DNA from 2 places in the Lysinibacillus sp. FSL M8-0216 genome. Region 1 is predicted to be linked to the other one. Evidence: predicted binding sites of a transcription regulator. Region 1 holds the regulator's gene; the other holds the start of a gene.
What was found. Region 1 encodes LexA, which represses DNA repair genes until DNA is damaged. Its sites were predicted from a motif close to CGAACATATGTTCG; they were not measured.
Positions count from the first base shown of each region.

Region 1 (5,088 bases):
CATTTCGTTTAATTGGACTGGTCCTGCATCACGCATCGAATAAACATCTGTTGCTGATTTTTGTAATAAATGCAATACTGCCATTCTTGCATTTCCACGACCTAAACGAGTTTCATCTTGTACAAAAAGAGCTTTTATTTCCTTCTCTTTTATAAAATCAAGCATTTCAAGTAAGCCTTCGCGTTCAACATCATAACCGCTATGCTTATCTTTAAAAACACCCTTTACTTCATAGCCTTGTTCTTTAGCATAGTGCACTAATTCTTCTTGTTGGCGCTCTAATGAGGAGCTTTGCGTTTCTTTTTCAGTACTTACTCGGCAATAGATAACAGCCGTCATTTGATTATTTTTCATTGTTCGTTTCTCGCAATTTCAATAGTTTTGATGGGACTGGCTTGATCACTCAAAACTGGAATGACTAGAGATTTACCTGCCACGATTTTAATGTCTGCTAACTCATTTTCTGATTTGACAAGCTTAATCCAATCTTCTTTACTCATTTTACCACGGTATTGTTCTGCTAACGACCACAAGCTATCCCCATGTTCGATTTGAATTTCAGCGTAATTAACATCCCCCGGATCAGTGATGTAAAGGTAACTTGCGAAGAGTAAACAAGCACCTAATAATATAGTGATATGTGTATTTTTCTTTAGCCATGTCATCATTAAAACCTCATTTCTAGAATGTTTGTTCGGAATGTATGTTCTCATAATAAAGCGAACAAACGTTTTTGTCAAACGCTTTTCGAACCTATGTTTGCATACGTGTTCGCATTCTGTTATACTATCAAATAAGAAGATTGATATTAGAAAAAAGAGGTGAGCAATCATGAAAAAAGTATCGAAAAGACAAGAGGACATTTTAGCGTTCATTAAAGACGAGGTACGAGCTAAAGGGTATCCGCCATCAGTCCGTGAAATCGGGGAAGCTGTTGGACTTGCTTCAAGTTCAACTGTTCATGGTCATTTGGCTCGATTAGAACAAAAGGGTTTTATTCGTCGAGATCCAACTAAGCCACGTGCTATTGAAATTCTTGAGCCTGAGGAATCCATCCAAAAGCAACATGTCATCCATGTACCACTTGTAGGGAAGGTTACAGCAGGTTCTCCTATTACAGCTATCGAAAATATTGAAGAGTATTTCCCACTGCCAGATACATATGGCACGAGTGAGGATCAGTTATTCATGTTAGAAATTATGGGTGAATCGATGATTGAAGCAGGAATTTTAGATGGTGACTTAGTGATCGTAAAGCAAAAGTCAACGGCCATTAACGGAGACATTGTTGTAGCCATGACAGCTGAGGATGAAGCTACTGTAAAACGCTTCTTTAAGGAAAAAAACCATTTCCGTTTACAGCCTGAAAATTCATCAATGGAACCGATTATCGTCGATCAAGTATCAATTTTGGGACAAGTTGTTGGTCTTTACCGCCGTGTACATTAATTAAATGAGGGTTTGAGGATTGTGTTCCTTCACTGAGCATATATCCTCTTTTTTACGCAAAAAAAAGAATCCATTAACTATTGGATTCTTTTTACAATGATCTCTCTATGCTTCTTTTTTAAATTTCAAGCTCGCTTCAACAAATGCTGCAAATAACTTTTGTGCATGCTGATCTCCCGCTACAGCTAATTCCTCTGGGTGCCATTGGACAGCCAAACAGAATGGTAATTCTTCATGCACCACTGCTTCAATAATGCCATCACTTGATTTCGCTGCAACTTTTAAATTCTCCGCTAGTACATTCACTGACTGATGATGAAAAGAATTGACGGCAATTTTCTCTTGTTCCAGAATAGTCGCTAATAAATTCTCCGCAATAATTTGTACATAATGCGTTGCTACTGACCTACCAGCTTGTTGCATATGTTTGATTAGCTTCGTACTATAATGGTCACTATCAATGTCCTGATATAACGTCCCACCTAATGCAACATTTAATATTTGGATACCCCGACAAATGCCAAAAATAGGCATTTTCCGTACAAATGCAGCCTCAATTAATGCTAATTCCACGGCATCTCTAGCTGGATGAATTTTACCTAGCTTTGGTGAAGGCTCCGCTCCAAATAGAAAAGGATGTACATCATAGCCTCCCGATAGCATTAAGCCATCCGTAAGGGCTAAAATTTGAGCAGCATCTTCCTCCACACCTAACGGAATAATAAGGGGGATACCACCCGCCTTAATAATACTTTTGCTGTAAGCAGCATTTAAATGAGCTGATAAATCATCTTCTACAAAAGCTGTAATTCCAATAATCGGCTTCACTTGATTCCCCTCCACAACATTGAAGATTAAACACTTACCAATAACCTAAATACCAATTGATGAACGAATCTCCGTAGAAATAAACAATAGTAGCGGCTAATGCAATAGATGGACCAAAGGGAATATGTGTTTGTCTTCCTTGTTTATGCTTTAATAAGACAACTATTCCGATTATCATACCTATGATAGCGGCAATAAATAAAGTCAACAACGTATGAATAGTACCGAGAACGAGACCAATTAAAAAGAAGAATTTAATATCGCCCCCTCCCATTCCACCTTTCGATAAGACCGCAATACTGTATAATATGCCAAAACCAACGAGTGCACCCACTAGGCTGTCCCACCAAGGTGTTAAGGGTGACAGTACACGTCCTATGACCAAAAAAGGCAAAAAGAATAAAAGAATCTTATCTGGAATTAACAGATAGATAAAATCTGAAACAACTATAATGACTAACAATGAGATGAACGATAAAGCTACTATAAATTCTAAACTCCAGTTTAGCTCCAAATAAGCAAAGGCGAATAAACCCCCAGTTAACAATTCTATCACTGGATATAGCCAAGAAATTTTAAAGCCACAGCCTCTACATGTTCCTCTTAAAAACAGATAAGACAATACTGGCACTAAATCAAGAGCCGTCAATTGTCTCTGACAGCTCGTACAATGGGAGGAAGGATATACAAGAGACTCCTTCCGCGGCACACGTAAGCCAACTACATTATAAAAAGAGCCAAAGACTAGACCAACTAAAAAAATGATAATTGTATAAGCCATTTCCAAATTTATGTCCTCCTAAACCAATAGGCGCCCATACAATAAGTATGATGCGCCTATTCATATAATTATTGTAGTCTTGCTCAGCAATCCACGTATCGAATGTTATTCAAAACAATGGACATTGAAAATGAGTGATGTATTTGAAGAATATTTCATAAAAGGTTTGAAGTCATACGGTACGAAGAAAGAGGGAGTAGAGTAAGAGTAGTATCAGTTTAGCACAATATAAAAGAGATTCCAAAAATCATTGGAATCTCTTCAATTTATTTCCTCAGCAACCTACCTGACAACAGCATGCCAATGCCACCAATTGTTATAAATAGAACAGCTCTAATTAATAAATCAAGGGCTGATAAGTCAAAGAAAATAAGCTTGATAAACGCAATGACTAAAATAACAAAACCTGTAGTACGAAGCGTTTTTAAATGTTGTGTGGAACTAAGCCATAGCGAAATGCTCGCTGTGAGGAATAATGTAATCGTTGTAAGAGCTATACTTAGCTTCCAATCAAGTAGATGACTATACGTAAATTGATGAACAAGCCCCCATATTGAGATCATTGTGAGTACGACACCTGAGCTAACAATAGTGTCTACATATTTCCCCATTCGCTCTTCATACAGCCGATAAATACGGCCCTTTACTAGAACGTCTACAATAATCGCCATAATTACTGCTATATAAACTAATCTGGTCATCATATTTAAGCTATCCATCATAGAAGGCTTTGTGCTGATCATCAAAGATAATACTATAAAGAATGCTCCAAGGACAGGTGTTAAAGCACGCCCTTTGAATTTCTCTGACACGAGCAGAGATCCTGCAAACAAAGCAGCTAGTGCAATACACATCAAATACTGAATACCATTTGTTGCCGCGAAATAGGCTGAATCTAGTTTGCTCATATATGCTAAGAAGTAGCCTGTGGCTATTACTGCTAAAATATCTATGGCATATAAATCCTTCATGACTTTCTCAAAAGGTGATAACGTTTCTTTTGGGCGTCTAGCATACAAGTAAATGACTACTAGATAAATAATTGGCATGAACAGACTTAAATGCTCAAAGCTAATAAATGGTGTCGGTTCATGGAAAATGAAGTTTAGCAATAATGTAATCACAAGGAAAAATGATGTGACTACCTTCATCATACTGGCACGTAATCGTAAGCTCATCATTACACCTGCAAAAGCGATCAATGGATATAGTAAATCATCCACTTTATCAGGGATATTCATAATAAGTAGCGTATTACATACGGCAATAAATGCGAGTGTTATAGCACTATCAAATACTTCCTGCCATTTTTGACGATGACTATAAAACGCTAATGCTATTAATAAACCAATGAAAATAAGTAGCACCGCTTCTCCATATTCGAGTGAACGTATGATCAGGTTCATCAGCAATAAACTAAATGACCCTAACGAAAATTGGAGACCAATATGAAGAGGTTTCCATTTAGATTGTGCATTATATAATCGACACCAGCTTACATAAAAGATTGCTAGTATAGCAAGTAAACCAAAAGCAAAGACAACTTGCTTGTCATGATTCATAAATGCTACAACACCTATTGCTAGCACTGAGAAAAAGGTTGAAATATAAAGAGCAAGCTTTTGCTTGTGCTGTTGGACAACCAATTGCAGCATGGCAAATAAAACGATAACAAATAGTAAAATAATGACGGCACTAAAGTCCATATATTCTAATAAATAAGGTAGTAATAACGAGGTAAAAGCAACAAAAACAGTTAATGCCTCATTTTTCTTTAAGTAACTTATGGCAATACCATAGCCAATATAAAGAACCGTAATACCAAGTGCTGGTGTAAGATGGATGATTTCATACAAAATGGCACTAGCTGCAGTCGTTAATATCCCAACAATGAATGCTCCACCATATAATGAGACCGTAATAGCAGGTGAGCCTACTTTTCTACGTTCCAGAATATAAGCGATAATCGCCAATCCTACCGATAATGAATAGGCAAGGATGATTTTCACGCCATTCGATAAATAACCATA
Region 1 covers NZ_CP152007.1:1,247,886-1,252,973, reverse strand. The annotation lists gene MKX57_RS05825 (recombinase family protein) at 1-354, opposite strand, end outside; gene MKX57_RS05820 (LysM peptidoglycan-binding domain-containing protein) at 351-668, opposite strand; gene lexA (transcriptional repressor LexA) at 832-1,449, shown strand; gene MKX57_RS05810 (gamma-glutamyl-gamma-aminobutyrate hydrolase family protein) at 1,555-2,277, opposite strand; gene MKX57_RS05805 (A24 family peptidase) at 2,312-3,064, opposite strand; gene MKX57_RS05800 (DUF2339 domain-containing protein) at 3,325-5,088, opposite strand, start outside.

Region 2 (6,091 bases), 2.2 Mb from region 1:
TTAGCCGTTGTACCATTAGAAAATGCCTTAGAAGGTTCAGTTACGCTTACACTTGATTACTTATTCCATGAAGCATCACTATATGTAACAGGTGAATTATTACTGAAAATACAGCAGCATTTAATGGTCAATAAAGCGCAAATGGATAATTGGCAGTCTATCGAAGGGGTCTATTCCCATCCACATGCTCTAGCGCAATGCCATAAATATTTATTTTATCGTTTCAGTCATGTGCCCCTTCAACAAACAACTTCAACAGCAGCTGCCGCTAAATATGTATCCGAAAACCCAGAGCAATGTATAGCAGCGGTTGGAAATGCAGCTGCCGCAGAAAAATATGGCCTTGAAATAGTAGAGTCCGATATCCATGATTTCCATTTTAACCATACTCGTTTCTTTGTTCTGTCTAAGAAAAATCAACGTTTGCCACAAGAATTATCCGAGGGGCAAGCGAAAACAACTTTAATGATTACATTGCCAACTGACCGTTCAGGGGCATTACATCAAGTGCTTTCTGTCTTTGCATGGCGTCAACTGAATTTAAGTAAAATCGAATCGCGTCCATTAAAGACAGGACTAGGTGATTATTTCTTCATGATAGATGTGCTAGCGGATGAAAAAGTACCAATGATGCGCGGTGCAATGGAAGAACTTGCTGCACTAGGTTGCAAAGTAAAGTCATTAGGTACATACTTTACGTATCTTACATCTGACGAAGCATAATAGCTCTAAGGGGGAAATATAATGCGTGGGATCATTTTATTTGATGGTATCTGTAACTTTTGTGATAGCACCGTTCAATTTATTATCAAACATGATCAAGCAGGTTATTTTCAATTTGCGTCATTACAAAGTGATGTCGGTCAAGCATTACTCCGACAGTTTAATATATCCGAAAAAATAGATAGTGTGATCCTCATTGAAGATGGGAAAGTATATGTTGAGTCGACGGCAGCTTTAAAAATAGCCAAAAATTTGGAGAAGGTTTGGCCTTGCTATTATCTGTTCATTCTGGTACCCCCAATTATTCGCAATTTGTTATATAGACGGTTTGCGAAGCACCGCTATCGTTTATTTGGCACCAAAAAGGAATGCCTTTTACCTACCCCCTCACAAAGACAACGATTTCTCTCCTAATAGATTGGGGGAGTGGAACGAGTCATCATCGAATGAAATAATAAAGCACAGTATGAGAAAATACTGTGCTTTTTTTATTGGTCTGTCACCAAATAGCCCTTTTTGTGTAAGGCTTGTTCAATTAATGTTAATACTTCCACAGAGGGGGCTGTAATGACATGAAGATGAATGCCTCCTGTTAGTGCAGATAAATAATTAGCCTGAGTGGCATTAACTCGTTCAATAAATTGTTTTACCTCATGACGGTTTGACACCATGATAGAGGCCGTTAGTTCGCCATAAATAGGATGTTCAACCATAACATTTTTGACGGTTCCCCCACAATCTACAATCGTCATTAGCTCATCTTCTGTTTGCTCAGATGTGTGTATGCATGGTAATGTGCGTTCAACAGTTTGCTGTAATTGCTCCTGATGCATATAAAGATAACCCTGACTCGTAGCGATAATAGGTTCGTTTCTCGCCTTCAATAAAGTCATATCATTGACAATAACTTGCCTAGAAACATTGGCGAATTTAGCTAAGTCTGTCCCTGTTATAGGTGCTTTACTTTTTTGTAATTGCGCTAATAGCTGCAGTCGGCGTTCCTCGCCTAACATTTTTTTCATAAGAGATCACCTCTGCCCGTAATAATGGAAACAGTATTCCCTATAGGTTAGTGTACCATGAAGCATTTCTAACTTGTTGAAATTTTTGTATCCAAATGGAACATTGAACATATGATACGTAGAGAGGAAGGGAGGAAAAAATTGCGTATTCATATTGTTCAAAAGGGAGACACATTGTGGAAGATTGCGAAAGAGTACGGCATTTCGTTTGAAGATTTGAAGCGGCTCAATGTCCATCTTGCCAACCCAGATTATATTGTCCCGGGCATGGAAATTATTTTGCCTGAAAAAATAAACAAAGAGCCACATAGAGAGTCACATAAAGAAATGCCAAAAAAGGAATCACAAATGCATAAGGAGACACCTAAGGAAGTTCCGAAAAAAGAGGTACAGAGGCCAATGCCTCCACCACCACCAATTGTACCGCCAGCTCCAATGCCAATGCCAGAGCCACAAATGATTCCAATACCTATACCAATGCCTATGCCAATGCAGATGCCACAACAACCGATGTGGGTTCCACAGCCTGTAGAAATGAATTGGCACCAACAATTAGTCATGCCACAAATAGAGCAAACAGTCACAACACCACCACCAGTACAAATACAACCAGCGCCACCGCCACCACCACCTGTAGCGAAGCCAATGCCACATCCAATGCCACAGCCAGCACCACCGCCAATGCATATCATGCCACATATGCCTGCTGTACCACATTGCTCAAGCTGCCATCAACCAATTTATCATCATCAAATGTGGTGGCCAATGCCAATGCAGCCACAGGCCGAGCAGTATATGATGCCGCAGCAGCCGATGTCCTTTGAGATGCCAGAAAATAAAGTGGGCGGGATGGAAGACTTCTTGGAGTCCACATCACCATTTTTCCACACGCCTAATCAACAAATGCAGCCACAATTTAATATGATGCCTGAAATGAGCATGGGCAAATCATGTGGCTGTGATGCACAACCTTGTGGCTGTCAATCACAACCGATGCCGATGCCAATGCCTGCATGGCAAATGGATCCATGTCATTGTCCACCACCACCATGCCCAACGCATTGTCCACCGCCGTGCCCGTCATCAGTAGGACCTTGGATGTCACCGCATTATTTCCCAGGCGGGATGACGCCTTATCGATGGTGAAAAAGCGTATATTGTCGAAGAGGTAAAATCAAATATTTGGAAATATAGATATCGATCGAATACTTATTTTGTCAAACGAGCAAAACAACTAGAGATTGCAGAGAAGGTAAGAACAATTCATCGCCAGCTAGGTCGAATTGAACCTAACCTTATCCTACCATTAGTCCGGAGTGATGATGAGCAGCTCATAGTGCAAGAATGGCAAGAAGGAAGCCATGGTGCCAATTTTGCTCATAAAAAGGATCGGAAGGAATCTCTTCAACTACTAATAGCTTTACATGACACATATAAAAAAATCGCTTGGCAACGCTTGCCTGGCTTGCATACCTATTCACAACTTTTAAAATGGCAAATGCGTCATATGCGTTTTAAAAGCAGAAGAAATGAGTTTCGGGCTTTCTTAACGAAAGAAGAAATCGACCAAATTTTGCATTATAGTGATAAATCGCTGCAGTTAATTGCCCTAGAGGATGTAGCTGAAAAAGAAATTACACTATTGCACGGGGATGTTGTACATCATAATTTTTTATGGTGCACGGACGGACAATTGCGTTTAATTGATTTTGATTTGGCGCATCTTGGAGAAGCCGATGACGAATATATTTTATGGTTGCATCGGGTACTACCTGCAGTCGATTATGATTTAGCTAAAGTCTTTGCGGAGTTACCAGAGCTGAAACGACTTGATAAAAGAAAGCTTCATCGTTTAAAATATCCGAATGAACTGTTGCGAGAATGGCTTTTTGCTGTGGATTTGCCACTTGATCAGCAACTAGTATTTTTAGATTATTTAGTACCATTTACTAAACGAGCCCTCACCTATTGGCCAAAACTGTGGTACGATATTGATAGATTTGTGAAGAAATGACCGTCATTTGGCGGTCATTTTTGTCTTGAACAGCGTTTTGGATACTACTTTCTGTCGAGCATTCGTTCGCTATATGCTATAATCGAAGACGATGATTGTGAGGGAATATAGATGTATGATTATTTAAAAGGACTAATTACTCGTATTACACCAGAATATATTGTGCTAGAACAACAGGGGATTGGCTGGCAATTGAATACACCCAATCCGTTTGCATTTCGAACATCAGCGCTTGAACAACAAATTTATGTTCATTTACATGTACGAGAGGACGCACAAATGCTTTACGGTTTCCCGAATCTAGATCAACGTGAGCTGTTTCGTAAGTTAATTTTAGTATCTGGAATAGGTCCAAAGGGGGCACTAGCTATTTTAGCGACTGGCAACCCACAGCAGGTTATCAGTGCGATTGAACGGGAAGATGAAGCGTTTTTAGTGAAGTTCCCTGGAGTAGGTAAAAAAACCGCACGTCAGATGATATTAGATTTAAAAGGGAAGCTAGGCTCTTTATTAGAGACAATTGAACTGCCGAGTACAGAAGATGAACTGCCATTGTTTGGCGTTAATGCTTATAAACACGAATTAGAAGAAGCGATACTTGCTTTAATGGCACTTGGTTATTCTGAAAAGGAGCTCGAAAAAATTCGCCCGCAGCTTGAGGATAACGACAAGCTTGAAACGACAGATGCCTTTATGAAACAAGCGTTACAACTATTATTAAAATTAAAATAAGGAAAGGAGGGAAGAGGCATGTCTGAACGTATGATGGCTAGTGAGGCAAGTGGCTATGATGAACAGTTTGAATTATCTTTACGCCCACAAAGGTTAGCCCAATACATAGGGCAGCATAAAGTAAAGGAAAATTTACAAATTTTCATTGAGGCAGCAAAACTTCGGCAGGAAAGTTTAGATCATGTGTTGTTATATGGACCACCAGGGCTTGGTAAAACGACATTGGCTGCTGTTATAGCAAATGAGATGAGTGTCAATGTGCGCATGACAAGTGGTCCTGCAATTGAACGTCCAGGAGATTTAGCTGCGATTTTAAGCTCACTAGAGCCTGGCGATGTTTTATTTATTGATGAGATTCATCGACTACCTCGTGCTATTGAAGAAGTGTTATATCCAGCAATGGAGGACTTCTGTTTAGATATTGTGGTGGGAAAAGGTCCTGAAGCACGTTCTGTACGACTTGACTTACCTCCCTTTACCCTTGTAGGTGCTACCACAAGAGCTGGCGCCTTATCAGCCCCTCTGAGAGATCGCTTTGGTGTATTATTACGCTTAGAGTACTATGATGATATTTCTCTTGCTGAAATTGTTGCTCGCAGTGCCCATTTATTTGAGGTAGAAATTGAGCAAATAGCAGCAATGGAGATGGCGAGACGTTCTCGTGGTACACCTCGAATTGCCAATCGCCTATTGAAACGAGTACGTGATTATGCACAGGTGCTTGGAGATGGTATGATAACGGAGGGTCTTGCAAAGCAAGCTTTAGAGCTGTTACAAGTGGATCCAAGAGGGCTTGATCATATTGACCATAAACTTGTCACGAACATGATTGAGCGCTTTCGAGGAGGTCCTGTAGGCTTAGATACGCTTGCGGCATCAATTGGTGAGGAACGGGTGACGATAGAAGATGTATATGAACCCTATCTCATGCAAATTGGGCTTATTCAACGCACACCACGAGGAAGAGTGGCGACACATTTAGCCTACGAACATTTTGGATATGAGTATCCCCAACAAACATAAAGAAGGAAGTTTTTTTCATGCGTGTAGAAGATTTTGATTTTGAATTACCAGAGGAGCTTATTGCCCAAACACCATTAGTAGATCGTACAGCTAGTCGATTAATGGTTGTGACACCTGGCTCAATTGAAGTTGAGCATCACCATTTTGCACATGTCTTAGATGAGCTACGTGCGGGAGATTGTCTTGTGTTAAATGATACAAGGGTCTTACCGGCTCGCTTAATGGGTGTAAAAGAGGAGACAGGCGCCCATATTGAGGTATTATTACTGAAGCAATTGGCAGGTTCAGACGAGTGGGAAACCCTTGTAAAACCAGCAAAACGCGTAAAAGTAGGAACAGTTATCACATTTGGAGATGGGTTGCTGACAGCTACTTGTACAGGTGAGCTTGACCATGGTGGACGAACATTTGAATTTCATTACGATGGAATCTTTTATGAAATATTAGAGCAGCTTGGTGAAATGCCATTACCGCCTTATATTCGAGAAAAATTAGAAGACAAAGATCGCTATCAAACGGTCTATGCGAAAGAACGTGGCTCAGCTGCTGCTCCAACGGCGGGTCTACATTTTACAGA
Region 2 covers NZ_CP152007.1:3,410,179-3,416,269, reverse strand. The annotation lists gene pheA (prephenate dehydratase) at 1-723, shown strand, start outside; gene MKX57_RS16810 (thiol-disulfide oxidoreductase DCC family protein) at 745-1,137, shown strand; gene MKX57_RS16805 (transcription repressor NadR) at 1,212-1,745, opposite strand; gene MKX57_RS16800 (LysM domain-containing protein) at 1,887-2,891, shown strand; gene MKX57_RS16795 (phosphotransferase) at 2,881-3,759, shown strand; gene ruvA (Holliday junction branch migration protein RuvA) at 3,871-4,491, shown strand; gene ruvB (Holliday junction branch migration DNA helicase RuvB) at 4,510-5,514, shown strand; gene queA (tRNA preQ1(34) S-adenosylmethionine ribosyltransferase-isomerase QueA) at 5,532-6,091, shown strand, end outside.
Region 2: ruvA (Holliday junction branch migration protein RuvA) is a predicted target of LexA. The motif match lies at 3,815-3,828, and genes of this name have one in related genera.